Regions from separate parts of the Citrobacter tructae genome, predicted to be linked through region 4. Evidence: predicted binding sites of a transcription regulator. Region 4 holds the regulator's gene; each other region holds the start of a gene.
The links. Region 4 encodes CRP, which controls carbon source genes, mostly activating them, when cyclic AMP is high. Its sites were predicted from a motif close to ATGTGANNNNNNTCACAT; they were not measured.
Positions count from the first base shown of each region.

Region 1: a site for CRP is predicted at 3,775-3,792, ahead of cdd (cytidine deaminase). Genes of this name have one in related genera too.
Region 2: a site for CRP is predicted at 2,185-2,202, ahead of bhsA (multiple stress resistance protein BhsA). Genes of this name have one in related genera too.
Region 3: a site for CRP is predicted at 4,655-4,672, ahead of mlc (sugar metabolism global transcriptional regulator Mlc). Genes of this name have one in related genera too.

Region 1 covers NZ_CP038469.1:301,770-309,148, reverse strand. The annotation lists gene mdtQ (multidrug resistance outer membrane protein MdtQ) at 1-346, opposite strand, end outside; gene E4Z61_RS02035 (class I SAM-dependent methyltransferase) at 516-1,250, shown strand; gene yohP (small membrane protein YohP) at 1,320-1,403, shown strand; gene dusC (tRNA dihydrouridine(16) synthase DusC) at 1,460-2,398, opposite strand; gene E4Z61_RS02020 (CidA/LrgA family protein) at 2,612-3,010, shown strand; gene E4Z61_RS02015 (CidB/LrgB family autolysis modulator) at 3,007-3,702, shown strand; gene cdd (cytidine deaminase) at 3,851-4,735, shown strand; gene sanA (outer membrane permeability protein SanA) at 4,866-5,585, shown strand; gene E4Z61_RS02000 (DUF2542 family protein) at 5,588-5,827, shown strand; gene E4Z61_RS01995 (NAD(P)-dependent oxidoreductase) at 6,061-7,302, shown strand; gene preA (NAD-dependent dihydropyrimidine dehydrogenase subunit PreA) at 7,296-7,379, shown strand, end outside.
Region 2 covers NZ_CP038469.1:546,155-553,533, forward strand. The annotation lists gene E4Z61_RS03185 (TonB-dependent siderophore receptor) at 1-1,144, opposite strand, end outside; gene comR (TetR family copper-responsive transcriptional repressor ComR) at 1,393-2,028, opposite strand; gene bhsA (multiple stress resistance protein BhsA) at 2,271-2,528, shown strand; gene ldtC (L,D-transpeptidase LdtC) at 2,614-3,579, opposite strand; gene mfd (transcription-repair coupling factor) at 3,728-7,174, opposite strand; gene E4Z61_RS03215 (acyltransferase family protein) at 7,293-7,379, opposite strand, start outside.
Region 3 covers NZ_CP038469.1:868,020-875,398, forward strand. The annotation lists gene E4Z61_RS04725 (carboxypeptidase M32) at 1-1,471, opposite strand, end outside; gene E4Z61_RS04730 (CPBP family intramembrane glutamic endopeptidase) at 1,713-2,318, shown strand; gene E4Z61_RS04735 (MFS transporter) at 2,383-3,636, opposite strand; gene E4Z61_RS04740 (LysR family transcriptional regulator) at 3,733-4,632, shown strand; gene mlc (sugar metabolism global transcriptional regulator Mlc) at 4,761-5,981, shown strand; gene bioD (dethiobiotin synthase) at 6,107-6,802, shown strand; gene clcB (voltage-gated ClC-type chloride channel ClcB) at 6,758-7,379, opposite strand, start outside.
Region 4 covers NZ_CP038469.1:3,801,787-3,809,165, forward strand. The annotation lists gene argD (bifunctional acetylornithine/succinyldiaminopimelate transaminase) at 1-104, shown strand, start outside; gene E4Z61_RS18800 (YccS/YhfK family putative transporter) at 157-2,244, opposite strand; gene crp (cAMP-activated global transcriptional regulator CRP) at 2,296-2,928, opposite strand; gene E4Z61_RS18810 (OsmC family protein) at 3,238-3,642, shown strand; gene E4Z61_RS18815 (phosphoribulokinase) at 3,688-4,557, opposite strand; gene E4Z61_RS18820 (YheU family protein) at 4,611-4,829, opposite strand; partial or broken gene E4Z61_RS18825 (hydrolase) at 4,832-5,894, opposite strand; gene E4Z61_RS18830 (NUDIX hydrolase) at 5,930-6,649, opposite strand; gene prs (ribose-phosphate diphosphokinase) at 6,843-7,379, shown strand, end outside.

The DNA of each region.
Region 1 (7,379 bases), 1.3 Mb from region 4:
TCTGGCGCTCGACATCCGCCGAAAAATCAATCTGCGGACCATCCTGCGCCTCAACGGCCTTAGCCTGCGCCTCCGCCAGTTGAATACGCTGCTCTGCTACCTGCATATCAGGCGAATTCTTTAACGTGCTGTCAATCAGCGCATTAAGCTGGGCATCGTGATACGCCTTCCACCATTGGCTATCTGGCCAGCCATTTTTAAGTGCTGCAGGTAACGCGGAGTCAACATTTGCAGCAGGCGTCTGCTGTGAGAGCGACTGGCGGGTATCGTGCATCGGGGCGCAGCCCGCCATTAGAATAAAAAGCGGCAATAATGCCGTCGCGACAAAAACAGAATTACGATTCATGGAGATATACAGGTAAGAAATGATGTGCAGAGATTACGACTTGTCGCTTTTTCTTTTTTAGTTACGCGTGGCAATACATCTTTGGCAATAAAAATATATAATCGGAAAAATATACACCCGACAAATAATACAGATTAAATAATTTTAATAGTTTATGGATGGAGACATTATGTCACAGAATATCTATGACGACCCCGAGTTCTTTGCCGGATATGCCACGCTGGATCGCTCCGTAAAAGGACTCGACGGCGCCCCCGAATGGCCAATATTACAGGCGATGCTCCCTTCGTTGCAGGATAAGCGTGTTCTCGATTTAGGCTGCGGATACGGCTGGTTTTGCCGCTACGCGCGAGATAACCACGCCACAAGCGTCGTCGGTCTTGATATTTCAGAGAAGATGTTAGCCCAGGCTCGCAGCATGACGCCTGGAGAGGGAATTAAGTACCAGCGCGAAGATCTTGAAGCACTTACGCTGGCAGCAGATTCCTTTGAACTGGTTTACAGCTCGCTCGCCCTGCATTATTTACAGGATATAGAGCGGTTATTGGTAACGATTTACCAGTCATTAACACCGGGCGGAATGTTGGTCTTTTCTGCAGAACACCCTATTTATACGGCACCACTCACCCAGGGCTGGATAAAAGATAAAACCGGACAACTGTCCTGGCCGGTGAATCACTATCAGCAAGAAGGCGAGCGCATCAGCAACTGGTTTACTGAAGGGGTTAAAAAACAACATCGCAAGCTGGCAACCTGGATCAACGCGCTAATCAGCGCTGGGTTTGAGATTGTCTTTCTTGATGAGTGGGGACCGTCTGCCGAACAAATTGCCGCCAACCCCGCGCTGGATGAAGAGAAAGAGCGCCCGATGGTGTTTCTGCTCAGCGCACGTAAGCCTGCATAATTGAGCCTGTAGGCAGAGTTTTCAATAATTTCCTATACTCAGTCTGAACTCACCGAAAAGGGAAGGCTAATGAAAATTCTGCTGTGGGCTATTTTAATTATTTTTCTGATTGGATTGTTGGTAGTAACGGGCGTGTTTAAGATGATTTTCTGACATCAATGCCGGATGGCGGCGTAAACACCGTATCCGGCTTGCAAAACAATAGCCGGTTAAATCTCAATAGCCTGAATCGCGCGCGCGATATCCGGTGAATGATTAAGTACGCGGATTTCCTGAAATAACGTTGTGGCTTCAGCATACTCTTTACGCAAATACCCCAACCACTGCTTGATACGCGCCACATGATATAACCCGGTATCGCCCTGCTTTTCCAGCCGGGTGTATTTTTTCAGCAGTGTCACCACATCGGGCCACGGCATCCGTGGTTCGTTGTATTTCACGACCCGACTCAGGTTAGGAATATTTAGTGCCCCACGTCCGATCATCAGCGCGTCACAGCCGGTTACCGCCATGCAATCTTGCGCGCTCTGCCAGTCCCAGATTTCACCATTCGCAATAACCGGAATAGTCAGTCGCTGGCAGATCTCACCAATCGCCTGCCAGTTAATATATTCGGCCTTGTAGCCCTGCTCTTTGGTACGACCATGAACCGCCAGCTCGCTGGCACCCGCCTGCTGAACGGCATCGGCAATTTCAAACTGCCTGTCGCTGCTGTCCCAACCCAGACGCACTTTCACCGTCACCGGTAAATGGCCTGGTACCGCCTCACGCATGGCTTTTGCGCCCTGATAGATTAACTCAGGATCTTTCAGCAGCGTCGCACCACCGCCGCTGCCGTTAACCAGTTTTGACGGGCAGCCACAGTTCAGGTCAACGCCATACGATCCCAACTCAACCGCACGGGCCGCGTTCTCTGCCAGCCATTGTGGATGCTGTCCCAGCAATTGTATGCGTACCTGTGTGCCGGATGGGGTGCGGCTGTTGTTATGCAGTTCCGGGCAGAGCCGATGAAACACTTTTGCCGGTAGGAGTTGATCCACCACGCGCACAAACTCGGTGATGCACAAATCATAATCATTGACTTCGGTCAGCAGCTCGCGCACCAGTGAGTCGAGCACGCCTTCCATCGGCGCCAGTAATACACGCATATCGTCACCCGCAAAAAAAGAGGCGCTATGGTAACGTCTCTGTGCAATAGATTAAAGCACCGCAAACGGCGCACAGAGGTCGTCCTGTTGATTAGGGTTATTGCCCGATGTTCCAGATATCTATTTCCACTATGCTTAGAATTCATGATGTGATCGGTAGCACGTTTTTAAGTTTAATTGTATGATGAATGAGTTTCGTCAAGGGTTTCTACTATGAGCAAGTCACTGAACATTATCTGGCAATATTTACGCGCGTTTGTCCTGATTTATGCCTGCCTCTATGCGGGTATTTTTCTTGCCTCACTGCTGCCAATCACCATCCCTGGCAGCATTATCGGCATGCTGATTCTTTTTGTACTGCTGGCATTGCAGATACTGCCCGCGAAATGGGTTAACCCCGGTTGTTATGTCCTGATTCGCTACATGGCACTGCTGTTTGTGCCGATTGGCGTGGGGATCATGCAGTACTTTGACTTGCTACGCGCACAATTTGGGCCGGTTGTGGTGTCCTGCACCATCAGTACGCTGGTCGTTTTCCTGGTGGTGAGCTGGAGCTCGCACCTTGTACACGGTGAACGCAAAATCGTTGGGCAAAAAGGATCGAAAGAATGATGTCGTATATCTGGTGGTCATTACCCCTCACCTTAGCGGTATTTTTTGGCGCACGTAAGTTGGCGGCGCGGTTTAAAATGCCGCTGCTGAACCCACTGCTTGTTGCCATGGTGGTCATCATCCCTTTTCTGATCCTGACCGGTATTCCCTACGATCACTATTTCAAAGGCAGCGAAGTGCTGAACGATTTGCTGCAACCCGCCGTGGTCGCGCTGGCATACCCGCTGTACGAACAGCTGCACCAAATCCGCGCCCGCTGGAAATCCATTATTGCTATCTGCTTTGCCGGTAGCATTGTGGCGATGGTCACCGGTACCACGGTTGCGTTACTGATGGGGGCATCACCGGAAATCGCCGCGTCTATCATGCCGAAGTCGGTGACCACGCCTATCGCCATGGCGGTGGGCGGAAGTATTGGTGGCATTCCGGCTATCAGCGCCGTCTGCGTTATTTTTGTCGGGATCCTTGGTGCCGTTTTTGGTCATACCCTGTTAAATGCAATGCGCATTCGCACCAAAGCGGCGCGTGGACTTGCAATGGGCACCGCGTCTCACGCCCTGGGTACAGCACGCTGCGCGGAGCTCGATTACCAGGAAGGCGCGTTCAGTTCTCTGGCGCTGGTCATTTGCGGGATCATCACCTCGCTGGTGGCTCCCTTCCTGTTCCCGGTGATTTTGGCCGTGGTCGGCTAATCGGCATTTTTAGCTCATTTATTTGCGATGCGTTGCACATTTTTCATTTAAGTTTCATGAGTTGCACACACAATGAGATTCAGATCACATATAAAGCCGTAACAGGCCCGTAAACTACGATCCCATTACATTGTTATGAGGCATCGCCATGCATCCACGTTTTCAAACTGCTTTTGCTCAACTCGCGGATAACTTGCAATCAGCTCTGGCCCCTGTTCTGGCGGATGCGCATTTTCCCGCCATGCTGACGGCTGAGCAGGTCTCTTCGCTGAAACGCGAATCGGGACTGGACGAAGACGCGCTGGCATTCGCTCTACTGCCGCTGGCGGCGAGCTGCGCACGTACCCCGCTGTCCAACTTCAACGTTGGCGCTATCTCTCGCGGCATCAGCGGCACTTGGTATTTCGGTGGGAACATGGAGTTCCTTGGTGCGACCATGCAGCAAACCGTTCATGCCGAGCAAAGCGCCATCTGCCACGCCTGGCTGCGCGGAGAAAAGGGACTCGCCGCCATTACCGTCAACTACACCCCCTGCGGCCACTGCCGTCAGTTTATGAACGAGCTGAACAGCGGACTGGATTTACGCATTCATCTGCCAGGTCGTCAGCCTCTCGCACTGCGTGACTATCTACCGGACGCTTTTGGCCCGAAAGATCTCGACATCAAAACATTACTGATGGATGAGCAGGATCACGGTTTTACGCTGCAAGGTGATGCGCTGACCCAGGCAGCGATCGCCGCAGCCAACCGGTGCCATATGCCGTACAGCAACTCCCCAAGCGGTGTGGCGCTGGAATGCAAAGACGGTCAAATCTTCAGCGGCAGCTACGCTGAAAACGCCGCCTTTAACCCAACTCTGCCTCCGCTACAGGGCGCGTTAAACCTGTTGAATCTCAACGGATACGATTACCCGGACATTCAACGCGCCGTGCTGGCTGAAAAAGCCGATGCGCCGTTGATCCAGTGGGATGCGACATCCGCTACCCTGAAAGCATTGGGATGCAATAACATCAGTCGCGTACTGCTGAGTTAATTGCCTGATGACTCAACGCTTATCACGGCTGGATTGTTGAAAATCCCCTCAATCAGACTGCTGTTTCTTGCGCTACGCCGTCGGGTACAGTAGCCTGATTGAAATTCCATCCAAATAACGAGTTTTCTGCATGTTAAAGCGCGTGTTTTACAGCCTGTTAGTCCTGGTTGGCCTGCTGCTGTTGACTGTGCTTGGCCTCGACCGATGGATGAGCTGGAAAACAGCCCCCTACATCTACGACGAATTACAGGATTTGCCTTACCGCCAGGTCGGCGTGGTCTTGGGCACAGCGAAATACTATCGCACCGGCGTCATTAACCAGTATTATCGCTACCGTATTCAGGGTGCATTAAACGCGTATAACAGTGGTAAGGTAAATTACCTGCTGCTCAGCGGCGACAATGCCCAGCAAAGCTATAACGAACCGATGACGATGCGTAAAGATCTGATTGCCGCAGGCGTCGATCCGGCTGACATCGTGCTCGATTACGCCGGGTTCCGTACGCTCGATTCGATTGTGCGTACCCGCAAAGTATTTGATACCAACGATTTCATCATTATTACTCAGCGATTCCACTGCGAGCGCGCTTTGTTTATTGCGTTGCATATGGGCATTCAAGCCCAGTGCTATGCGGTGCCTTCGCCAAAAGATATGCTCACTGTGCGGGTACGTGAATTTGGCGCCCGTTTTGGTGCACTCGCCGATCTCTATATTTTCAAACGTGAACCACGCTTTTTAGGCCCGCTAGTACCCATTCCCACTATGCATCAGGTACCGGACGATGCACAGGGCTACCCGGCGGTTACGCCTGAACAATTACTCGAACTACAAAAAAAACAAGGAAAATAAGCATGGATGTGCAAACCCTCTTCGTCGTTTTGGCCTTTCTGTTAATCCCTGTATTTTGTTTCCGTGAGGCATGGAAAGGCTGGCGCTCCGGGGCCGTTGATAAAATAAAGAAGAACGCAAGTGAACCGGTTTATGCTTATCGTAATCAAGAGCCGCTGCAATTTTGGTCCTACGTGCTTGTTTACGCCGGATGTGGGTGTTTATCCTTCGGCATGGTTATTTATTTAATCTTTTATCGATAAAGGTCATTTATTAATATTAGCGCTTGAGAATAGCTAGTATTATGAGAACAATTACCATTTCAATGTAAGGGATTAATGCTGCAAATCAGTATTTCCCTTTTGCCCTCCTCTATTTGTGAATCCTTTCACAGAATACTCACCCAGCAATGCTTAGCCTTAAGAATAACTTTTTAATTTTTCTATTTTGTTATTAACAGTTCGCCTTAATTTACTCAAGCATTAAGGAAGAAAATATGCCACAACAAAATTATCTGGATGAGCTTACACCTGCATTTACCCCTTTATTAGCAATAAAAGAGGCCTCCCGCTGTTTATTATGCCACGACGCCCCCTGTAGTCAGGATTGCCCGGCGCAAACTGACCCAGGAAAATTTATCCGCTCCATTTATTTCCGCAATTTTAAAGGCGCCGCCGAAACTATTCGTGAAAATAATGCGCTCGGCGCCGTTTGTGCCCGGGTCTGCCCAACCGAAAAATTATGCCAGCGCGGATGTACGCGTTCAGGTATTGATAAACCTATCGATATTGCACGTCTGCAGCGCTTTATTACCGATTTTGAACAGCAGACCGCAATGAAAATTTACCAGCCGGCGACAAAAACATTGGGTAAGGTCGCGATTATCGGCGCAGGTCCGGCTGGATTGCAAGCCAGCGTCACACTGAGCAATCTTGGTTATGACGTCACTGTCTACGAAAAACAGGCGCAGCCTGGCGGCTGGTTGCGCTATGGCATTCCAGAATTTCGCCTGCCGAAATCGGTGTTGGATCTCGAGATTGCCCGTATCGTTGAAATGGGTGTCACCATCAAGTGCAATTGCGAAGTCGGTAACGCACTCTCGATTGAACAACTCAAAACTGAAAACCGCGCAGTTCTGGTCACGGTGGGGATGTCTTACGGCTCCACGCTGCCCATATTTGACCAAGCGAAAAACGTCGAGATTGCTGTCGATTTTCTGCAACGCGCCCGTAAGAACAGTGGCGATATTTCCGTGCCGCAGAGTGCGTTAATCATCGGCGGTGGCGATGTGGCCATGGATGTCGCCAGCACGCTGAAACTCCTCGGCTGCCCGTCTGTCACCTGCGTCGCACGTGAAGAACTGGACGAATTCCCCGCCAGTGACAAAGAGTTCACCAGCACGCAAGCGTTAGGCGTATCGATCATCGACGGTTTCACGCCGGTAAATGTCGCCGGGAATAAAGTCAACTTTAAGCATGTTCGACTGCCAGGAGAACTCACGCTTGAAGCCGAACACATTATTCTCGCCGTCAGCCAACATGCTCAGCTTGATAATTTCGCGGCGTTAAAGCCAGAACGCAATATTATCAACACGCACAATTATCAAACTGTCGACCCGCTTCTGTTTGCAGCAGGCGATATTGTCAAAGGCGATAAAACCGTGGTGTACGCCGTAAAAACAGGAAAAGAAGCCGCTCAGGCCATTCATCACTATTTAGAGGGGGCTTGCTCATGTTAACGAAAGATCTTTCTATTACCTTTTGCGGCGTCAAATTCCCTAACCCGTTTTGTCTCTCTTCTTCTCCGGTGGGCAAC
Region 2 (7,379 bases), 1.6 Mb from region 4:
GCAGGGAATAGGCCAGATCAAAGAATTTCTGATTGGAATCGAAGGTTTCGTGATCGGCATCGATGCCCCAGGTGAGCTCCCAGTTATCCATCAACTGACTGTTGAGGGTAATTTTGGCACCAAACTGATCGGTGTCTTGCTGTGATGCAGAAAAACTGGTGACCTTGCCTTTGCTCAGAGTAGGGAAGGGGTAAAAGGTCAGCGATTCATCACGGTAATATATCTGGCTGACTAAATTCTGGCCGAAGAAATTCGCATCCGAATATTGTAGGCTAATAAGATGACGTTCTGTACCGGGAATACGATCTGAATTCAGACCGTTGCTGGTATACGCTTTACCCGTTCCCGTAACGGCCGACATATTCTCGCCCAGATCTAATCCGTAATCCTCATCGCCCTGACTTTTATAGTACTGGGTCACCAGCTGCAGTTGACGGTTGTCATCAAGCTCAATCGTCCCGGTGCCCATGACGTCCAGACGGTCAGAGTGCTGCAGGCCAGTTTGAGTGTTATCCAGCATTAAGGCATCGTTGTTGCCATCGTACCAGCCCCCAAATCGTTGATAAGCAACAGACATACGCCCGGATGCGCGATCGGTTCCTCCGCTGACGGCTACGGCAACCCGTTCATCATGATCGTTGCTGTTGTTGAACCCGCTTTTACTGCCCAGTTCAAGTTCAACTTCACGTTCAGGTTGGCCTTTTTTGGTGACGATATTAATTAACCCACCGGTACTCCCGCCGCCATACAGCGAGGTTGCGCCTGAGATAACCTCGATGTGCGCAATATTAAACGGGTCAATGGAATCCAGCTGGCGGCTGTCGGTACGCGAGGAGTTGAGACGCACGCCGTCGATCAGCACAACGATCGCGCGACCGCGCATGTTCATTCCATAGTTGGTGCGTCCCTGGCTGCTGACATCAATACCGGGGATCAACTGAGCCAGTACGTCCTTAAACTCTTTACCGCCCTGAACCTGCTGCTCAATCTCCGTGCCTTCAATAACCCAGGTAGTTTGTGCCATTTCTGCCACGGTGCGCTGGCTGCGGTTGGCACTGACGATAAGATCGTCTTCCTCTGCCGCCATTGCCGGAAGGGTTAAGGACAATAAGAGGGGATTGAGCACCCAAAGACGCTTATTCATTCGCATTCCTTTTAAAAAGAGTCGGTCTGTTTTTGTTATTACGGCGCAGAAACCGAGTGTTACATTGGGAAACAGATGTTAAAACAAACGCGAATATTGCTGATAACGATTGTGATTATCAATTGTTTTTACAAAAATGCAGCATTAAGCTCATGAAAACAATGATGAATGTAGGGGCATTCTGAGGGGATCGGGAGCGCGATAAACTCCCGATAATAGAAGTGATGAAAGGTTGTAACGGTAACGCGTTACTCTTTGAGCAGTTCAGGCCACAGACGCAGCGTGGTGCGGGTTATCCGCATCAGTTTCTCGAACGTAGCCCCTTCGCGGGCGCTGATCGACATTCCTTGCAAAATACAGCTCAGAAATTCGGCCAGTTTCTGCGGATCGCAATGAGCTGGAATTTCACCATGTTCCTGGCGTTGGCGAAGAAACTGGGTCAGCGTTTGTTCCTGCATGGCATGACGGGATTTCACCGTGTGCGCAATATCACGAGAAGAGGCGGCAAGCGTTGCGGAGGTATTAATCATAAAACATCCCGCTGGCGTGTCCTTGCTAGTGAAGCAGGTTGCGATTGCTGTGAAATAGTCTTCCAGTGCGGAGAGGAGACTTTTTTCTTCGCAAAAAAGTTGGGCTTCGTGTTTTGCGGCGAAGCGGCTGATGTAGCGATCCAGCACGGCACGAAATAAACCTTCCTTATTGGTGAATTCCGCATACAGCGTTGGCGCTTTAGCGCCGGTCGCCTCCACGAGATCGGCGAGCGATGTCGCTTCATATCCGTGTTGCCAGAAGAGTGTCATGGCCTTATCAAGCGCGGCTTCCCTGTCGAACACTTTTGGTCGGCCACGGCTTTTTTTTGCACAACCTGTCGTTTCAGTTGTCATGGTGCCGTCGTACCTGGTTGGGTTTATTGAACAATCATTATAAAAATATTCTCCCTTACTCTCCAGTGTAATCACGATAAAAATAATTTATTGCTATTGATATGAAAAATAAGACCTTTGTATTTTATATAATGATCGTTATAAAAAAATATTGACGTGTGACCTGGATCACATCTATCATTTACCTATCGATCGTTAAGTTAATCTTTTCGACACACATTCATCTGCACAAGGTCACTATTATGAAAAACGTAAAAACGCTGCTGCTTGCTACTGTTCTGAGTTCACTTTCATTTGCCAGCTTTGCTGCTGTAGAAGTTCAGGCAACGCCTGCGGGCCAACAGAAGGTGGGGATTATCTCTGCGAATGCGGGGACTAACTTAGGTTCTCTGGAAGAACAGTTGGCCCAGAAAGCGGATGAAATGGGGGCGAAGTCGTTCCGTATTACCTCTGTAACTGGTCCTAATACCCTCCATGGGACAGCAGTCATCTACAAATAAGTTTTAACCCATCGCAATGCCACTGCGAGTTAAATAAAAACCCCCGCTAGAAAAAATCTAGCGGGGTTTTTTTATGGTATGACTTTTACAGTGACTGCTGGCTGACGTCGTGATGACGCGTCACATCTACGGGCATCCCGGAGCGCATTTCCATCGCGTGTTCCATGACGGAGACATCCGTTTGCGCGGCATTTTTAAACGTCTGCATTGACGCGTTGAGTACGATCGGCAGCACCTGCGGATCGTCATCAATATTTTCTGACAGCGGCTGGTGCACTTCTACCAGCCGCACGCCGTTGGGTTCAACAGAGGCTTTGATTGGCGTGTTGATAATATTAACTCTGGTGCCTGGCGTGACCTGGCGGAATAAGGTCTCAATGTCACTGTCGCGCAGGCGAATACAGCCAGAACTGACGCGCATTCCAATGCCAAAATCAGCATTAGTTCCGTGCAGCAGGTACACGCCGCCGTAAGCCGCTAAGCGAATGGCATGATGACCCATCGGATTTTCCGGTCCAGCAGGCACTACGGCTGGCAGGTCTATACCATTGGCTTTATAACGGGCGCGGATGTTGGCCGTTGGCGTCCATGTCGGGTTGGCGCGTTTATCAGAGATAGTGGTTACCATGGTGGGTGTCAGAGTATCTCCACCCAGTTGACCAATCCCAATTGGATACACGGTCACCGAATTTTTTCCCGGGTGATAGTAGTACAGACGCAGTTCGGCGAGGTTAATCACAATCCCTTCACGCGGTGCATCCGGCAGCAGGGTTTGCAGCGGAATGGTTAACACGCTGCCCGCTCTTGGCACGAAAGGGTCGACGCCGGGGTTAGCCTGTAGCAGTGCTAGAAAACCCACATTGTATTTTTTCGCAATGGCTTCCAGTGAACCACCGTTGTCTTCGACAACGTGAACGGTATTTTCACCTACCAACCTGCTTCCTGGCGGAGGTAGCGGCCAGGTGTTTGCCTGGGCCGGTAGCGCCAGAGCAAGAGACGCGGCAAGCGTAAAGAACGACAGCCAGCGAGAGAGTTGTTTATTGTTTAACATCACCATAAATCCATTGTTTTTACATGGTTTTTATCATGTGAAAGTAAACGGGAATTATGGCGGTTTGCTGTGTCGGGAAGTGCAGGGAAGTGCAAAGAGTTTGTAAATTCATCAGCCGGGTGAGTATTACCCTCACCCGGCTTGATGGTTATGCCACGGCGTTTTCTTCCAGCTGGCGCATAAACTGACGCACCCACTCTATACGCTTTTTACGATCGGCCAGATCCTGGATGAACTTCAGGCGAGTTGGACCGTCCAGGCGGAAGCGCTGCGGTTGTTTTTGTAGCAAACCAATCAGCCATACCGGGTTGACGTGGTTTTTCTCAGCAAACTCAACGGTACCGCCTTTCTCATTGCCTTCGAGTTTCCTGATCCCCAGTTTCTGCGCCTGCTGGCGCAAACGAGCAATATCCAGCAGCGTACGGGCCGGATCGGGGAGCAGGCCAAAGCGGTCGATCAGCTCGACTTTGATCTCTTCCAGTTCGTTTTCGCCCTTCGCACTGGCAATACGTTTATAGAACGACAGCCGCGTGTTCACATCGGGAATGAAATCATCCGGCAGTAGTGAGGGCATGCGTAGTTCCACTTCGGTTTGTTGACTGGTGAGATCTTCCAGCGACGGTTCACGCCCTTCCTTGAGTGCGTCCACCGCGTTCTCCAGCAGCTCCATATACAGCGAGAAGCCGATAGTTTCCATTGAACCGCTCTGGTCTTCTCCCAGCAACTCGCCCGCACCGCGAATCTCGAGGTCGTGGGTTGCCAGCGCGAAGCCCGCGCCCAAATCTTCCAGCGAAGCGATGGCTTCGAGGCGTTTTTGCGCATCGGTGGTCATGGCTTTCGGGTGCGGCGTCAGCAGCCAGGCGTAGGCCTGGTGATGCGAGCGTCCCACGCGACCGCGCAGCTGGTGTAGCTGTGCCAGACCGAAATGGTCTGCACGTTCGATGATAATCGTGTTAGCGGTCGGGATGTCGATCCCGGTTTCGATAATGGTGGTACACACCAGCACGTTAAAACGCTGATGGTGGAAATCGTTCATCACGCGTTCCAGTTCGCGCTCGCGCATCTGGCCGTGTCCGATGGCAATACGCGCTTCCGGCACCAGTTCCGCTAATCTGTCAGCGGTTTTCTGGATGTTCTCAACGTCGTTGAACAGGTAATAGACCTGACCACCACGCAACACTTCACGCAGGATCGCCTCACGCACCACCAGATTGTCGTATTCGCGCACAAAGGTTTTAACCGCGAGACGACGGGCGGGCGGAGTCGCGATGATCGACAGATCGCGCATACCGCTCATTGCCATATTCAGCGTACGTGGAATTGGCGTTGCTGTCAGCGTCAGAATATCGACGTCAGCGCGCATCGCCTTGATACGCTCTTTATGGCGTACGCCGAAGCGGTGCTCTTCATCGACAATCAGCAGACCGAGATCTTTAAGCTTCACATCGCTTTGCAGTAGCTTGTGGGTACCGATAAGAATATCGATTTTACCTTCGGCGACCTGCTCCAGGATCTGCGCTTGCTCTTTGGCGCTCCGAAAACGAGATAACATCTCAATGCGTACTGGCCAGTTGGCAAAGCGGTCGCGGAAATTGTCGAAGTGCTGCTGAGCGAGCAGAGTGGTCGGTACCAGTACGGCGACCTGCTTGTGGTTCTCGACGGCGAGGAAGGCGGCGCGCATAGCCACTTCGGTTTTACCGAAGCCAACGTCGCCGCAAACCAGCCGGTCCATCGCCAGCGGCTGACACATATCGCTGAGCACCGCGTTAATAGCCTGCGCCTGATCGGGCGTGGTTTCAAACGGGAAGCTGTCGCAAAACAGCTGGTACTGCTCGCGATCGTGCTTAAAGGCAAACCCTTCTTTCGCCGCGCGCTGGGCGTAGATATCCAGCAGTTCTGCTGCTACATCGCGCACTTTTTCGGCCGCTTTTTGCCGCGCGCGCGACCAAGCATCACCGCCGAGTTTATGCAGTGGCGCGTTTTCTTCTGCACCACCAGCGTAGCGGCTGATCAAATGTAATGACGACACCGGCACATACAGTTTGGCGTCGTTGGCATAGGTGAGCATCAGGTATTCGCCCGTAATGCCACCGGCCTCCAGTGTGGTCATGCCAGCGTAGCGACCTACGCCGTGCTCAAGATGTACGACCGGCTGACCGGGATGCAGCTCCGCCAAGTTGCGGATTAAGGTATCCGGATTGATGGTGCGGCGCGAGTCCTGACGACGGCGCGCCACGCGCTCACCGAGCAGATCGCTTTCGCAGATCAGCGCCAGATTCCGTTTGCTATCTATGAACCCGTGTTCCGCCGAACCAATCATCAGATAACGCCCGGTATCGACTGCTTCGTCGAGGCGTAAAATGCGCTTCGGTGCAATCTTGATCCGGGCAAGAAGCTCACCGAGCGCTTCGCGGCGACCTTCACTTTCTACCGAGAAAATCACCGGGCCGGTGAAGGCTTCCAGGAATTTACGTAATGCATCCAACGGTGCTTTTTGCTGTGCCTGTACAGCGAGGTCCGGCAGCTTCTGGAAGCCCAGGTTGGTATTCGCCGCTTTTTTCGGCAGACTCTCGGTTTTAAGCTGAACGCGCGGCCAGCGTTTAAGTTCAGAGAACAGCTCATCCACCCGCAGCCACAGTGATTCCGGTGGCAGAAGTGGACGCATTGGGTCAACGCCACGATTTTCGAAGCGTGACAGCGTATCGGTCTGAAAGCGCTCGGCGCTGGTCTCTAAATCGCCGGTATTCACCAGCAACGTATTGGCCGGGAAGTAGCTGAACAGCGGCGGCAGCGGTTCGCTGAAAAACAGCGGCTGCCAGTATTCGATCCCGGCAGGCAACGTACCTTTACTGACCTGCTGATAAATATGTTCAGCGTCGCGTTTCACCTCAAAGGTATCGCGCCACTGGCTGCGGAACAGTTCGATAGCCGTTTTATCGGTGGGGAATTCGTGCGCAGGCAGCAGATTAATGGCGTCGACTTCTTCCAGCGTGCGTTGGGTATCGGTGTCAAACAAACGCAAACTGTCGATTTCATCATCAAAGAAATCAAGACGGTAGGGCAGTTCGCTGCCCATCGGGAACAGGTCCAGCAGCGCGCCGCGCGTGGCATATTCACCGTGTTCCATGACCTGATCAACGTGGCGATAACCGGCACTTTCCAGTTGCTCACGCAGCGCGTCACGTGATAAACGCTGACCTTTTTTCATCACCAGCGCGTGACCGTGCAGATAGCTGTGTGGACACACACGCTGCATCAGCGTGTTGACCGGTACGATCAGCACGCCACGCTGCATGGACGGCAGTTGATACAACGTGGAGAGCCGTGAGGAGATGATTTCCTGATGCGGAGAAAAACTGTCGTAAGGGAGCGTTTCCCAGTCCGCGAGGCTCATCACCATCTGGTCGGTAAACTGACGAATTTCGTCATGCAGGCGCAGGGCGTTTTGCATGTCCGGCGCGATGAGTACTACGGGCCCCGCGTGGTGTTCGGCAATGTCTGCAACCAGCGTGGCGCAGGCGGCGCCGGTAAGTTCACCTAGCTGGCGCTGATCGCCAGCCTTTGCCGGGAGCGTATAACGATGTTGTTCAGGCATTCGGTTGTCAGGATCTCGTTTAGATATACGTCTGATAAGCAATGAACCGTATTATCCGCAATCGTTTCTCATAAGCAAATTGAATCGCCCCCAACGGGGGGCAAAAAGCGCGTTTGGCCTAGCGGGAAGCGACCAGCGGTGGTGGGGAAAAGAGCAGGTCGGCAACGGCACGTTGGGAAAACTTTCGCACTAACAGTCCGGCGAG
Region 3 (7,379 bases), 1.9 Mb from region 4:
CGAGATGTGCGCGGAAATAGCGGCTACTGAGCGGTTCACCGGTCGCCTGAGTAATCAGCTGTTCGGTGGTGAAACGGCTACCGTGCTGCCAGATGTTCTGGCGTAACCAGTCAAACAGTGGGCTGAAGTCGCCCTGAGCGATGGACGCCTCTAACCCCGGTAACGCACGGTTCGCTGCACTAAACAACTGTGCTGCATACATGGCACCAAGGGTATAAGAAGGGAAGTAGCCAAAACCGCCGTCGGTCCAGTGGATATCCTGCATACAGCCGTTGCGATAGTTGCCGATGGTTGACAGCCCCAGCCAGGCCTGCATTTTTTCATTCCACAACGCCGGAATATCATCGACTTCAATGTCGCCGTTAATCAGCGCACGCTCAATTTCGTAGCGCAGGATCACATGGGCGGGGTAGCTTACCTCATCGGCATCAACGCGGATAAAGCCCGGCTTCACCTGCTGGTTCCAGGCGATAAAGTTACTTTCTTCAAAGGCGGCCTGATCGCCAAAATGCCGCTTCACCGCCGGAATTAACCGCGTCAGGAAGGCGGTGCTTCGACCCAACTGCATTTCAAAGAACAGGCTTTGAGATTCATGGATGGCGGTTGAGCGCGCCAGTGCGATAGGTTGCCCTGACCAGTTGCGCGGCAGATTTTGCTCATAGCGCGCATGGCCGGTCTCATGGATCACACCGAACAGTGCGCTGAGCAATTCGTTTTCATCATACCGTGTGGTGATGCGGACATCTTCCGGCACGCCGCCGCAGAACGGGTGGGCGCTAATGTCCAGTCGTCCGCCAGCAAAATCGAATCCCAGTTGCGCCATTGTCTCGAGACCTAATTCGCGCTGTACCTCAGTTGGGAAGGGGCCAATCGGCGCAATAAGCGACTGTTGGGATTGTTTGGCGACGACTTTGTTTAACAGGTCCGGAAGCCAGCTTTTGAGATCGGCGAATAGCACGTCCAGGCGGGCGCTGGTCATGTCTGGTTCAAACACATCCAGCAGCGCATCGTACGGTGAACAACCTTTGGCCTCGGCACGTAGCCTCGCCTCTTCGCGGCTGTACTTCACCACGTCTTTCAGGTTTTCAGCAAAGCCTTCCCAGTCATTGGCTGGGCGCTGGCTGCGCCAGGCGTGTTCGCAGCGACTGCCCGCCAGGGATTTGGCTTCGACCAGGGATTCCGGCAACAATGATGCTTGATGATGCAGGCGCGTCATTTCTCGCAGATTGGCCTGCTCAACATCGTTCAACTGTTCCTGTTTCGCGCCGGCAATCCATGTGGCGACCTTAGGGTCGGTTAACAACTGATGTTCCAGGACGTTCAGTTCCGCCAGCGCTTCGCCACGGGCTTGACTGCCGCCGGGAGGCATCATAGTAAACATGTCCCAACTGGCTATTGCCGAGAGGTGGGAGAAGCGAGAGAGCCGCTGGAAGGTGCGGGTGAGTTGCTGGTAATTTGTACTGTTACTCATTATTTTCGTTCTCGTTCTGTTGGACCAGACTGGAGAGTCTAACGTGATTTAACGCATTTACCCATTCATCGTCTGGTCGGGTGAAATTTTGGTAGCTTGTAAACGATAATGATACTTTTTATCATAAAGAAAATTTGATGTGGTAAATCATGAAGTGATCTTTTACCAAGGAGAAGGTGTGCAACAGGAAGTCGGTAGCGAGTATATCGCCAGAAGCAGGGCAGTATCCGGTTGTGTTTCGATGTTTTTACTGATGTTTGGCCTCACGTTTGTCCCTCTTTTCTTTGCCAAAAGCGTGGTATTACAGGCACAGGGGTTGCTGTTTCCGCTGCTGTTCGCTGCGGAGTTTGTTGTGCTGGTGCCATTGTATTATTTCTTCTTTAGCAAAAGAGCAGGTTTAGGAAAAGGTAGGTTTAACGCAACGTGGTTTGGCATTTTATTTGCCACACTTTTGCTGGTGCAATTTGTTGGCCCCTGGCTGCTGGGAATAAGACAGAATGAAGAATGGGTGACAACCCAGGTATCATTACGCAGTTATGCGCTATGGCTGTCGAGTTTGTCACTGATATTTATTGCCCCGGTTTATGAAGAAATGATTTTCCGTGGTTGCCTGTTTAATGCTTTCCAGTACTGGTTCAAGGATAAAACCTGGCTGACGTCGACGGTGGTGTCCGCCATTTTTGCGCTGATGCATACGCAATATGTGGATTTTAGAACCTTGCTGCTGCTGTTTATTGTGTCGCTGGTTCTGATCTATGCCCGAATTAAAAGCAACGGTATATTGATGCCGATTATGCTGCACATCCTGATGAACGGCACGGTAGTAGCCCTACAAATCGCGGCTTAGGCATTAGCGACGTCGTAACGCTGATGGGTGCCCGGGGATGTTTTGTTATCTCCGGGCATCACTATCAGTCGTGCAAACGGTGGTGTAAACGGCCCCCCACCAGCAGCGCGAGGATCAGCATCAACGCAATAAACCCACCGACGCCGTTCCAGCCGTAGTTATGCCAGAATATGCCACCCAGCGTACCTGCGATACTCGATCCCAGGTAATAACAGAATAGATACAAAGACGAGGCCTGGCCTTTGGCGCGTTTAGCGCGCGGACCAATCCAACTGCTGGCCACCGAATGTGCGGCGAAGAAACCGGCAGAAAACAGCAGCATCCCAGCAAAAATCAACCACAGTGACGTGAACAGCGTCATCAGCAACCCTACCAGCATCACACCCGTCGAGAACAACATCACCGGGCCCCGGCCATAGCGGGTGGTCATCGACCCTGCCTTCGGTGAACTCCAGGTACCGGTGAGGTAAGCCACGGACAGCAGGCCAACCACTGCCTGGCTGAGTTCCCAGGGTGACAGCATCAGGCGGTAGCCGATGTAATTAAACAGCGTTACAAATGAACCCATCAATAAGAAACCGACCATAAATAGCAGCGGTAATCCTGGGTCACGCCAGTGTAAACGGAAGTTAATAAACAATGATTTAGGCCGCAGCGACGTTGGTCTGAAGTGGCGGGATTCCGGTAAGATTTTCCAGAACATTAGTGCGGAGGCGAGGGCAAAACAGCCGATAGCTGCCAGCGCAATACGCCAGTTAAAAAAGTCGGTAAATACACCGCTGATCAAACGGCCGCTCATGCCGCCAATCGAGTTACCACTGATATACAGACCCATCGAAAAGGCAACAAAGCTGGGATGGATCTCCTCGCTGAGATAGGTCATGCCCACTGCGGCCACGCCGCTTAATGACAGACCAATCAACGCACGCATAATGAGAATACCGTGCCAACTGGTCATCATTGTCGAAAGCAGCGTGCAGCAGGAGGCCAGCAGCAGCGCGGTGACCATTACCGGCTTGCGGCCAATGGCGTCGGAAAGTGGCCCGGTAAACAGTAGACCTATCGCCAGCATTGCGGTTGAGATAGACAGTGAAATACTGCTGTTGGCGGGGGATACGCCAAATTCATGTGATAGCACAGGTAGGATCGGCTGTACGCAATATAGCAGGGCAAATGTCGCTAACCCGGCGGAAAACAGCGCCAGCGTGACGCGCATAAACGAGGATGTGCCGCGTTTTATAAACGCATCCGGCGGGGAGATACTCTGTTCATCAACATCGCTTGTCGGTGCAGTATCGACAGTAGTTGTACGGCTCACTTGAAATCCATCTGTTATTAACAACCAGCCTTAAGAGTATGAAAATCACAATATTCTGTCTAATATATTAATAATCTCAAATAATATTTTAAAAATATGAATATTGAACTGCGTCACCTGCGCTACTTTGTGGCGGTTGCGGAAGAACTGCATTTTGGCCGCGCGGCAGCCCGGCTGAATATTTCCCAACCCCCTTTGAGCCAACAGATCCAAATCCTCGAGCAGCAGGTAGGCGCCCGGCTGCTGGCGCGCACCAATCGCAGCGTAGCGCTGACTGCTGCAGGCAGACAGTTTCTGGCCGACAGTCGGCAGATCCTCGGGCTGGTGAACGAAGCCGCCGCAAGGGCCGAACGTCTGCATTTGGGAGAAGCGGGGGAGCTGCGTATCGGCTTTACCTCTTCTGCACCGTTTATCAAGGCGGTTTCAGATACGCTGTCCTTTTTCCGCCAGTGTTACCCCGACGTACATATGCAAACCCGTGAAATGAATACCCGCGAGCAAATTGCCCCGCTGAGCGAAGGGACGCTGGATATGGGACTCCTGCGCAATACACAACTCCCGGACACGCTGCACCGGGAGGTCATCCTGCACGAGCCGCTGATGGCGATGATCCCACGTGTACATCCGTTGGCGAAAAAGCCAGTTGTCACGCTGGCGGAACTTGCCCGCGAGCCGTTTGTTTTTTTTGATCCGCATGTGGGTACCGGATTGTATGACGATATTCTTGGCTTGATGCGTCGCTACGACCTGAAGCCTACCATCACTCAGGAGGTCGGCGAGGCGATGACCATTATCGGTCTGGTGGCTGCGGGACTGGGGGTGTCAATTCTGCCCGCCTCCTTTAAGCGGGTGCAGTTGTATGAAATGTGCTGGGTACCTATCGCAGAAGAAGATGCCGTTTCTGAAATGTGGCTGGTGTGGCCTAAACATCGCGAGCAAAGCCATGCCGCGCAACGCTTTCGCCAGCAGCTCTTGGCGGCGGTACAGCATGCTTAAATTAGTTTAAAAACGGGCAAAAATGTGCAGTAAATCACACGGCTAAGTAAAAAGTTGACGGAAACCATTGAAGTGCTTCACCATAGTCTACAGATTATTTCGGAGCGCGAAAATAAAGGGAGTAAGTGGTGGTTGCTGATAGTCAGCCTGGGCATATCGATCAAATTAAGCAGACCAATGCGGGTGCAGTTTATCGCCTGATTGATCAGCTCGGACCGGTATCGCGTATTGATCTCTCTCGCCTGGCACAATTGGCGCCTGCCAGTATTACCAAAATTGTCCGCGAAATGCTCGAAGCACATTTGGTGCAAGAGCTGGAAATAAAAGAAGCCGGGAGTCGTGGTCGTCCGGCCGTTGGCCTGGTTGTCGAAACGGAAGCCTGGCACTATTTATCTATTCGTATCAGCCGCGGCGAGATTTTTCTCGCGTTACGCGATCTCAGCAGCAAACTGGTGGTTGAAGACTGCCTCGAAATGCCGCTGGTCTCCGAAATTCCGCTGCTCGATCGCGTTATCGCGCAGGTCGATCAGTTTTTCATCCGCCATCAGCAAAAGCTCGAACGATTAACCTCCATCGCCATCACCTTACCCGGGATTATTGATACCGAGAATGGCATCGTGCATCGCATGCCATTTTACGATGACGTGAAGGAGATGCCACTGGGCGATGCGCTGGAGAAACATACCGGTGTCCCGGTGTACATTCAGCATGATATTAGTGCCTGGACTATGGCCGAAGCGCTTTTTGGTGCTTCGCGCGGTGCTCGCGATGTGATTCAGGTGGTGATTGACCACAACGTGGGCGCTGGCGTGATTACCGACGGTCATTTGCTGCATGCGGGTAGCAGCAGTCTGGTCGAGATTGGTCATACGCAAGTGGACCCTTATGGCAAGCGTTGCTACTGCGGCAATCATGGATGTCTGGAAACGATTGCCAGCGTGGACAGCGTTCTCGAACTCGCGCAGGTGCGCCTGAAGCAGTCGATGAGTTCCTCGTTGCATGGACAACCGTTGACGGTGGATTCGATATGCCTGGCTGCCATGCAGGGTGACTTACTGGCGAAAGATATTATCAACGGCGTTGGGACACATGTGGGGCGCATCCTCGCCATCATGGTGAATTTGTTCAATCCGCAAAAGATTTTGATTGGATCTCCACTCAGCAAGGCCGCAGATATTCTGTTTCCGACCATTGCTGACAGCATTCGTCAACAAGCGCTACCTGCCTACAGTCGACACATTGTTGTTGAGAGTACGCAGTTTACCAACCAGGGAACGATGGCAGGGGCTGCACTCGTGAAGGACGCGATGTATAACGGTTCTTTGTTGATTCGTCTATTACAGGGTTAACAATTTTTAACTGTTGTACAAAAAATTGCGCTATCTCAAGCTGATTCAGGTTCTCTTACCTTAGACTTTCTCCACTGTATTATTTTCCTGACTTATATTTTCAAAGCATAACGGTGGAGTTAGTGATGCTGAAGCGTTTCTTTATTACAGGTACAGACACTTCTGTTGGGAAGACAGTGGTTTCCCGCGCATTACTACAAGCGTTAGCGTCAGGGGGTAAACGTGTTGCGGGTTACAAACCCGTGGCCAAAGGCAGCAAAGAGACGCCGGAAGGCTTACGCAACAAAGATGCGCTGGTGCTGCAAAGCGTTTCTTCCCTGGAACTGCCTTACGAGGCCGTCAACCCGATCGCACTCAGCGAGGACGAAAGCAGCGTCGCACATAGCGGCCCGGTCAACTACACCCTGTTATCCAACGGACTCGCCAGCCTGAGCGAAAAAGTTGATCACGTGGTGGTAGAAGGTACCGGCGGCTGGCGCAGCCTGATGAACGATCTGCGTCCGTTATCGGAGTGGGTGGTTCAGGAACAGTTACCCGTGCTGATGGTGGTGGGTATCCAGGAAGGTTGTATTAATCATGCCATCCTTACTGCGCAGGCGATTGCCAGCGACGGACTACCGCTGATTGGTTGGGTGGCTAACCGCATCAACCCTGGGCTGGCACATTATGCTGAAATCATCGACGTACTCGGCAAAAAATTACCGGCCCCGCTGATTGGCGAACTGCCTTATCTGCCACGCGCAGAACAACGTGAGTTGTCTCAATATATTCGCCTGTCAATGCTCGGCAGCGTGCTGTCGGTAGATAGAGTCCTGGCGTAACGTCCGTGACAGCACGGAAGCCACCACACAGGCGATTAGTAATCCGGGGAGCAGGCGATACTCCCCGGTCATTTCACAAACCATCAGCGTAGACATAATTGGCGCATGCGTTGTTGCCGCCAGCAGCGTCGCCATCCCGGTTAATCCCAGCAGAATAGTAATCTCATCCGTACCGGGAAGCCAGAATCCCCATATGCGACCAAACAGCATACCAATCGACAGACCGACAAACAGGGTTGGCGTGAATACACCGCCCGGCGCGCCGGAGCCGCTGCTGGCAAGTACCGCCAGTAATTTGCAGATAAATATCCCACTGATAACCGACAGCAGAGGTGGTGAGAGTAAAAACGATTGCACCACGCTGTAACCATTTCCCCAAACGGTTGGTGTGAGTAATGACAGTATGCCGACGATCAGTCCTCCCAGCGTCAATTGCCACGGGGGGGAGAGTTTCAGGCGTAAAAAACCGTTGTGGCTGGTAGTCATCAGCCACATAAAAAGGGGACCGCAGACGCCAGCCACCACGCCGGTGCTGACGATCATCAGGTATTCCGGCGCATGCAGGTCTCGCGTCAGA
Region 4 (7,379 bases):
GCCCGGACGTGATGCGTTTTGCGCCGTCGCTGGTGGTAGAGCAAGCGGATATCGATGAAGGGATGCAGCGCTTCGCGCAGGCGGTCGCGAAAGTGGTGGGTTGATCGCCTGTTTGCCGGAAAAGCACAGTTCAGCGGCGACATCCGGCAAACAGTGTTAGCCCTTCATATCCCGCAATCGTCGGCTTAGCCAGATACCGTGGTGCGGGCGCTGACGCCATGCAACAGAAGAAATGGTGTGCATAGTGTTCAGATGACCCAAAATGCGCTGCAGATGCTGTTCCAGAGTGCTTAACGGACCGTGGGATAGCATCTCCGGTGATTCGAGAATATTCACATCGCCGGAGCTTCCCGGCCCGTCATATTCCAGCCGCTGCTGACAGCGCTGAATTGCAATTTCACAGGACTCCAGATACCGCTGCGCCAAATCCGGCGTCAACATTGTGTGTTCTCGTGCCAGCGTGGTCATCGCGTTGATATGCTCGACGATGAACTGGCTGTGCGTGACCCACAGTTTCATATCGGCCAGGTAATGCGAATTAAATCCTGGCTCCTGCATCGCTTGGTTGAGTGAGTTAAACAGTGTGTTATGTGCCTGATTGACCCGCATACGCTGATACGCGAGCGGTGTTGCCTGCGGATCGTTGCTGAGGATCAGGCGAATGGCTTCCTGATCGGATTCCAGCGCATCGTGGGCGTTTTTGCGCAGCAGGCCGCTCTGCCACTGCGGCCACAGCCAGAGTGTGCCGCCAAAGGCAATCAAACAGCCCAGCACCGTATCGACAAAGCGCGGCACGATAAACTGCTCCCCGTTCAGCGTCAGCAACTGCAGGGTATATACCGCCGTGACTGTAAAGCCGACGGTGGCCCAGCCGTAGTTTTTGCGCATGATCAGATAACTGCCGAGGGTGATGACCAGCATGGCCGCCAGCGTAAATCCTTCCGGAATATGAAAGTGCAACGTGACGCCAGCAATCACCAGCCCGACGAGCGTACCTACCGAACGATGCAAAATACGTACCCGCGTTGCACCGTAGCCGTTTTGCGTGACGAACAGGACCGTCATCAGGATCCAGTAAGGTTTTGGCAGGTGTAAGGCGCTGCCCATCAGGCTGGCGATGCTCAACATGACGCTGATGCGTCCGGCATTACGCAGCGCCGGGGATTTCAACGACAGATAGTTTTTCAGGGCAGGGAGCAACGGCAATCGGCGCTGTTTGTCGGCCATCAAATCTCGGGCGTACAGTGGACGCTGAGTGCGTAGCACGCGGGCAATACGGCTAAAGTGCCAGTAGCAAAACTGCCCGACCGGGTTGTCCGGATGCTGGTTAGCAATTTTCTCCAGCGTGCCAATCTGTTTCTCCATGGAAAAACGCGTAGGCAAGCGATGATACAGAATGTCATCTGCCAGCACGCGCAGGCGGGCGGCGACGGTGCGCGCGTTCCAGCGAATCACCTGCTCCGCGTGGCTACGCTCGACCAGCTTTTGCACCTCTTCCGGTTGATGCAGGCTAACGGAAATATGTTCCTGCAAATCCAGTGCTTCCTGAAAGGACCGCAGCAGGCGTTTGTACTCGTTATTGCGATGCGCCGAAAGCATGTGCATTTGCTGATAACACTGGGTGATCAGATCCACGGCTTTTTGCTGGCGAACCAGCAGCGGGGGTAACGCTTTTTCGGGATCGACGTGCTGGGTTAGCAGGCTATATTTTGCTTCACAATAATCGGCCAGTTCGCGGTACAACAAGCTGAGCGATTCCCGCAGCGGCTGTTCACGCCACAGCCAAAACCAGAACCAGTTGAACGCGCCGTACCACAACGTACCCAGCGCATAGATCAGCAGCGGCTCCCAGATGGGCATATTCCCGGCCAGACTTAGCGTGAAAATCGCCGCGATCAGTGAGGCTGGCAGTAATCGAGCATGCAGAGGGCCCAGCTCTGCGGTTACGCCGAGAACCAGTGTCAGGCCGGTGAGGATTAGCGGAAGCGGTATGGTCTGCGCCAGCAGCAACTGCATGATCAGGCTGCACCCGGCAAACAGCGACGCGCCAATAACTAAGCGTTTGAAAAAGCGCTTATGCGGGGTATCAAGACCGGCAATGTTACAGCAGGCAGGGACGAGGGAGAAAAGCAGCCCCAGATGAAGCTGACCGATGATAAGACCGACAGCCACGGGCAAACACAGCACCAGGGTTTGTCGTAGTGCGTAGTTGATCTCGGGGTGATAAATCAGTCTTCGCCACATCGGTGTAAACAAGAATGGCGCATTACCCGGTAACGCGCCATTTCGATGAGGTTAACGCGTGCCGTAGACGACGATCGTCTTACCGTGCGCGGAGATCAGGTTCTGATCTTCCAGCATCTTCAGGATACGACCAACAGTTTCACGGGAACAGCCAACGATCTGGCCAATTTCCTGACGGGTGATTTTGATCTGCATGCCATCCGGGTGGGTCATAGCGTCAGGTTGCTTCGCCAGGTTCAACAGGGTCTGGGCGATACGACCAGTGACATCCAGGAAGGCAAGGTTGCCCACTTTTTCGGACGTTACCTGCAGACGACGAGCCATCTGGGAAGACAGGCGCATCAGAATATCCGGGTTAACCTGGATTAATTGACGAAATTTTTTGTATGAAATTTCAGCGACTTCACATGCGGTTTTGGCACGTACCCAGGCGCTACGTTCCTGGCCTTCTTCAAACAGGCCTAATTCACCAATGAAATCGCCCTGATTCAGATAAGAGAGGATCATTTCTTTCCCTTCTTCATCTTTGATCAGCACTGCCACTGAGCCTTTAACGATGTAATACAACGTTTCCGCTTTTTCACCCTGGTGAATCAGCGTGCTCTTCGATGGGTACTTATGAATATGGCAATGAGACAAGAACCATTCGAGAGTCGGGTCTGTTTGCGGTTTGCCAAGCACCATGCGCGGTTATCCTCTGTTATAAGCTGTCTCCAGAGCCAGAAAACGACGCTGCCTCTGGGGTTGCAAAAATATGTTTCCCGCTACCTGGGAAAGGGGCTGCTAAAAAGTGAACTGCAGCCTGTAATGTGATGTCCTCTGCATACATGCAGTACGTCTATGTAATACTGTAGCATCCTGACTGTTTTAGCATAGCTTTCGCCGTGTGTCTCCTGGTGTCTCGCTTCAGCATGATGCAGGTCGCCTTCCGTTGCGAGAATTGTTATGTACGCGTAATCTGTCAGGAAAATTGAAACATTGGAGTTACGAAATATGCAAGCGCGTGTAAAGTGGGTTGAGGGGTTAACCTTCCTCGGTGAGTCCGCCTCTGGCCACCAAATCTTGATGGACGGTAACTCTGGTGATAAAGCGCCGAGCCCGATGGAAATGGTGCTAATGGCTGCGGGTGGCTGTAGTGCGATTGATGTGGTGTCGATCCTGCAAAAGGGTCGTCAGGATGTGACCAACTGCGAAGTGAAACTCACTTCCGAACGTCGTGAAGAAGCGCCGCGTCTGTTTACCCATATTAATCTGCATTTCATCGTCACCGGTAACGATCTAAAAGACGCGTCAGTGTCCCGCGCAGTAGACCTCTCGGCGGAGAAGTATTGTTCCGTGGCGTTGATGCTAGAAAAAGCGGTGAATATTACCCATTCCTATGAAGTGATTGCGGCGTAATTTCTAATGCCGGATGAGCCTAGCGCTATCCGGCACAAACACCGCTTACTCTATTTTCTTCCCTTCCATCAGCCGTTGGACCAGCGGCAGCATGATCAGCTCCATTGCCAGCCCCATTTTGCCACCCGGCACCACTAATGTATTGATGTGAGAAATGAATGAGCCCTGCAGCATAGCCAGTAGCCAGGGAAAGTCGATACCTTCCAGATTACGAAAATGGATAACAACAAAGCTTTCATCCAATGACGGAATGCTTTTTGCTGCAAAAGGGTTAGAGGTGTCGACCGTCGGTACGCGCTGGAAGTTAATATGCGTGCGGGAAAACTGCGGGGTGATGTAATTGATGTAATCGTCCATTGAGCGCACGACTGAGTCCATTACCGCTTCGCGGGAGTGACCGCGCTCGCTGGTATCGCGGGTTAGTTTCTGGATCCACTCCAGGTTGACGATTGGCACCACCCCGACCAATAGATCGACATGCCGCGCCACATTTTGTTGCGGGGTTACTACACCGCCGTGCAAGCCTTCATAGAACAGCACGTCCGTCGGTTCAGGAAGAGGCTGCCAGGGGGTAAATGTGCCCGGAACCTGATTCCACGGAACGGCTTCATCATACGTGTGCAGATATTTTCGTGACTGGCCTTTGCCCGACTGACCGTACTCGATGAAGGTGTGTTCCAGCAGGCTGAAATCGTTGGCTTCGGGGCCGAAATAGCTGATGTGTCGCCCGGCGTCACGCGCTTTGCGGATCGCCATGTCCATCTCAGGACGGGTATAGCGGTGAAAACTGTCGCCTTCCACCTCGGCAGCGCGCAGATTTAACTGCGAGAAAATTTTACGAAACGCGAGGCTGGTGGTGGTGGTCCCCGCGCCGCTGGATCCTGTTACCGCAATCACCGGATGTTTGGCAGACATAACAACTCCATAAATAGGTTGGTTTTTTATTATAGTCAGCCGTCGACAACCGATTATTCGCGAAACTGTTTCTGCGGCATAATGTTGACCGTTTCATGCAGTTCTGACCATACCAGGATGGCTTCGCCAGATTGTAACTGGCGTCTGACGTCGGCGACTTTTTGTTCGAGTGAACGTTCATGTTCACCATAATCGGTGCCTTCACGCAAGACAAAGCTTTCAATCAGATTGTCCAGCGCTTCAGGGGATAAGTCCTGCCAGGGGATCTGCATGATTATGCCTCCAGATACGTTGTCAGCCAGTCGGGGATACGCGATTCCAGCCACATCTCGGGGCGGCGCAGCGTGCCGCCAATAAACCCAACGTGACCACCGTGCTCGGTTAACTGATATTCCACCTGCGAGGGCAGGTTTTCCGGTTTGGGGATCACATGGTGGTCCATAAACGGATCGTCCTTGGCGTGGATAATCAGCGTTGGTTTGGCGATCCGATTGAGCAACGGCATAGCGCTACACTGACGATAATAGTCTATCGCGTCGGCGAAACCGTGAATTTTTGCAGTAATCAGATCGTCAAAATCGCGAATGCGGCGCAGGGATTTCAACTGGGCCAGGCTTACCGGCAGCGAACCCGGATACGCCTCAAGCTTACGCGAGGCATTGGCTTTCAACAGATTGAGCAGGTAGCGCTGATAGACACGGGAGAAACCTTTCTCCATATGATAACTACAGGCTTCCAGTACGAAAGGCGCAGAGACAATAACTGCGGCATCAATTGGAATGTCGTTGCCTTCTTTTGCCAGCAGGCAGGCCAGCATGTTGCCGCCGAGCGAATAGCCGACCGCTGCGGTCGGCACGCGGCCGAATTCACATTCCAGCCAGTGTAAAAACCAGGTGCCGTCTTCGGTCTCGCCGGAGTGATAAATGCGGTTCAGGCGATTCGGTTCACCGCTGCAGCCGCGAAAATGCATCACCACGCCTAACCAGCCGCGCTTTTGCGCCGCCTCAATCAGTCCGTGGGCGTACGGGCTGTTCAGGCTACCTTCCAGACCGTGAAAAACGACCAGACGCGGTTTGTGCTTCGCCTGCTGCGGATCTTCACTCCATGCCAGATCGACAAAGTCACCGTCGGGTAATTCCAATCGCTGCCAGTGGGCGTCGAACTTCACCTTACGGCGAATTAAACGCGGCAGCATGGTTTGCAGATGTCGATTACCGATCCCGCGCATCGGGCGGAATTCTCGTGAATCATCGGCGGGTAGGGTTACTTCTGTAGGAGTGATTTCAACCATAACACCAGAGCAATTAATAATCGGAAAGAGCAACTATACCGCGCATGGAGCCTGCGGGTTAGCCAATATGTGATTTTGTGCTTATTCGGCCAGCAGGTTACGTGAGAAAAGATGAATTTCCACGCCCGGTTTACGTCGCCACAGGCGGGCTTTTCGCGTGCCTGTCGCCATACTTTCACCGGTATCTTCAAACATACCTGATGCTTCAAAGCGGCGGATCAGGCTTTTGCGCTGAATCGACTGGCCGAGGATAACTTCAGTAGCTTCCTGTAGCTGACCATGGGTAAAGGTATCCGGTAAACAGTAAACGGGTAGTAAAGAATACATCGTTTTTTGCCGCAAGCGGTGCAGGGCGGCTTCAATGATGTTTTGGTGATCGAAGGCCAGCGGATAGTCGGCAAGCTTATCAACGGGGACCCAGCGGGCATCGCTGACGCTGGCGATATGCGGCTCGCAGTCCACCCAAGCGATAAGCGCAAACCAGGTGACCGTCAGACTCCAGCCGCGCGGGTCACGATCTGGTCCGGAAAATGTGTCCAACTGTTCCAGCCACGAAGGTGAAACACCAGTTTTTTCAGTGAGTTTTCGTAGCGCTGTGGCGCGCGTGGAATCATCGTGTGTCATATCGATAAAGCCGCCGGGTAATCCCCAACGTCCTTTTTGCGGCTGGTTTGCCCGTTCGACTAGCAACACGCAGAGAGCCTGTTGATGCAGGGTAAATAACACGCTATCTACCGTCACCAGCGGAGAGGGAAAGCGGCGGGCATCATACTGATTCAGGTAGTCGGCTTCGGTGGTCATAAGGTACTCACGATGATATGTAACGCCGCCAAGTGTACCAGCCCGGCACCGGGGGGCAAGATGCGTTTTTTTCTCTTTGATTATCAATAGATTATTACCATATTCAAAAAGAATGCATTCTTTGCTTGCTTAATATGTGTCTTAAGGACATTATTAATTGTGTCGAAGGGACATAATTAAAAGAGGAAGCGAGATGAGCGTAAAATTAGCATTAACTCTGGATGACCGGGCTTACGCCATTACCAGCGGCATTTTTCCTGATGGGGCCGTCTGGTTAAAAGTCACCGATGCGTTGCCATCCTTCGCTCGTCTGATGCGCATTCGCGCCACGGCGATGCGCGACATGAATGATTTTATGCTGCTGGCGCAGTTGGTGGAGGCGGTGCGTCATCAAACCGATGTACTGGTCAGCCATCTTGAACTTCCTTGGCTGCCGTGGGCGCGACAGGACCGACATATGGTTGCGGGCGACAGCTTTGCGCTGAAGGTCTTTGCCCGTCAGCTAAATACGCTGCAGTTCGACAAGGTGAAAGTGCTTGATCCACACAGTGACGCGGCTGCGGCGGCAATAGATAATTTTGTCTCGCTTCCACAGGACGTCTGCCTGCTGCAAAGTACGACATTGCAGCTCCAGTTTACGAAAAATGCGCTGATGCTGGTGGCCCCCGATGCTGGCGCGTTGAAGAAAATTGATGCTGTTGCCAGAGCCGCAGGGGTTGCAGAGTACGCC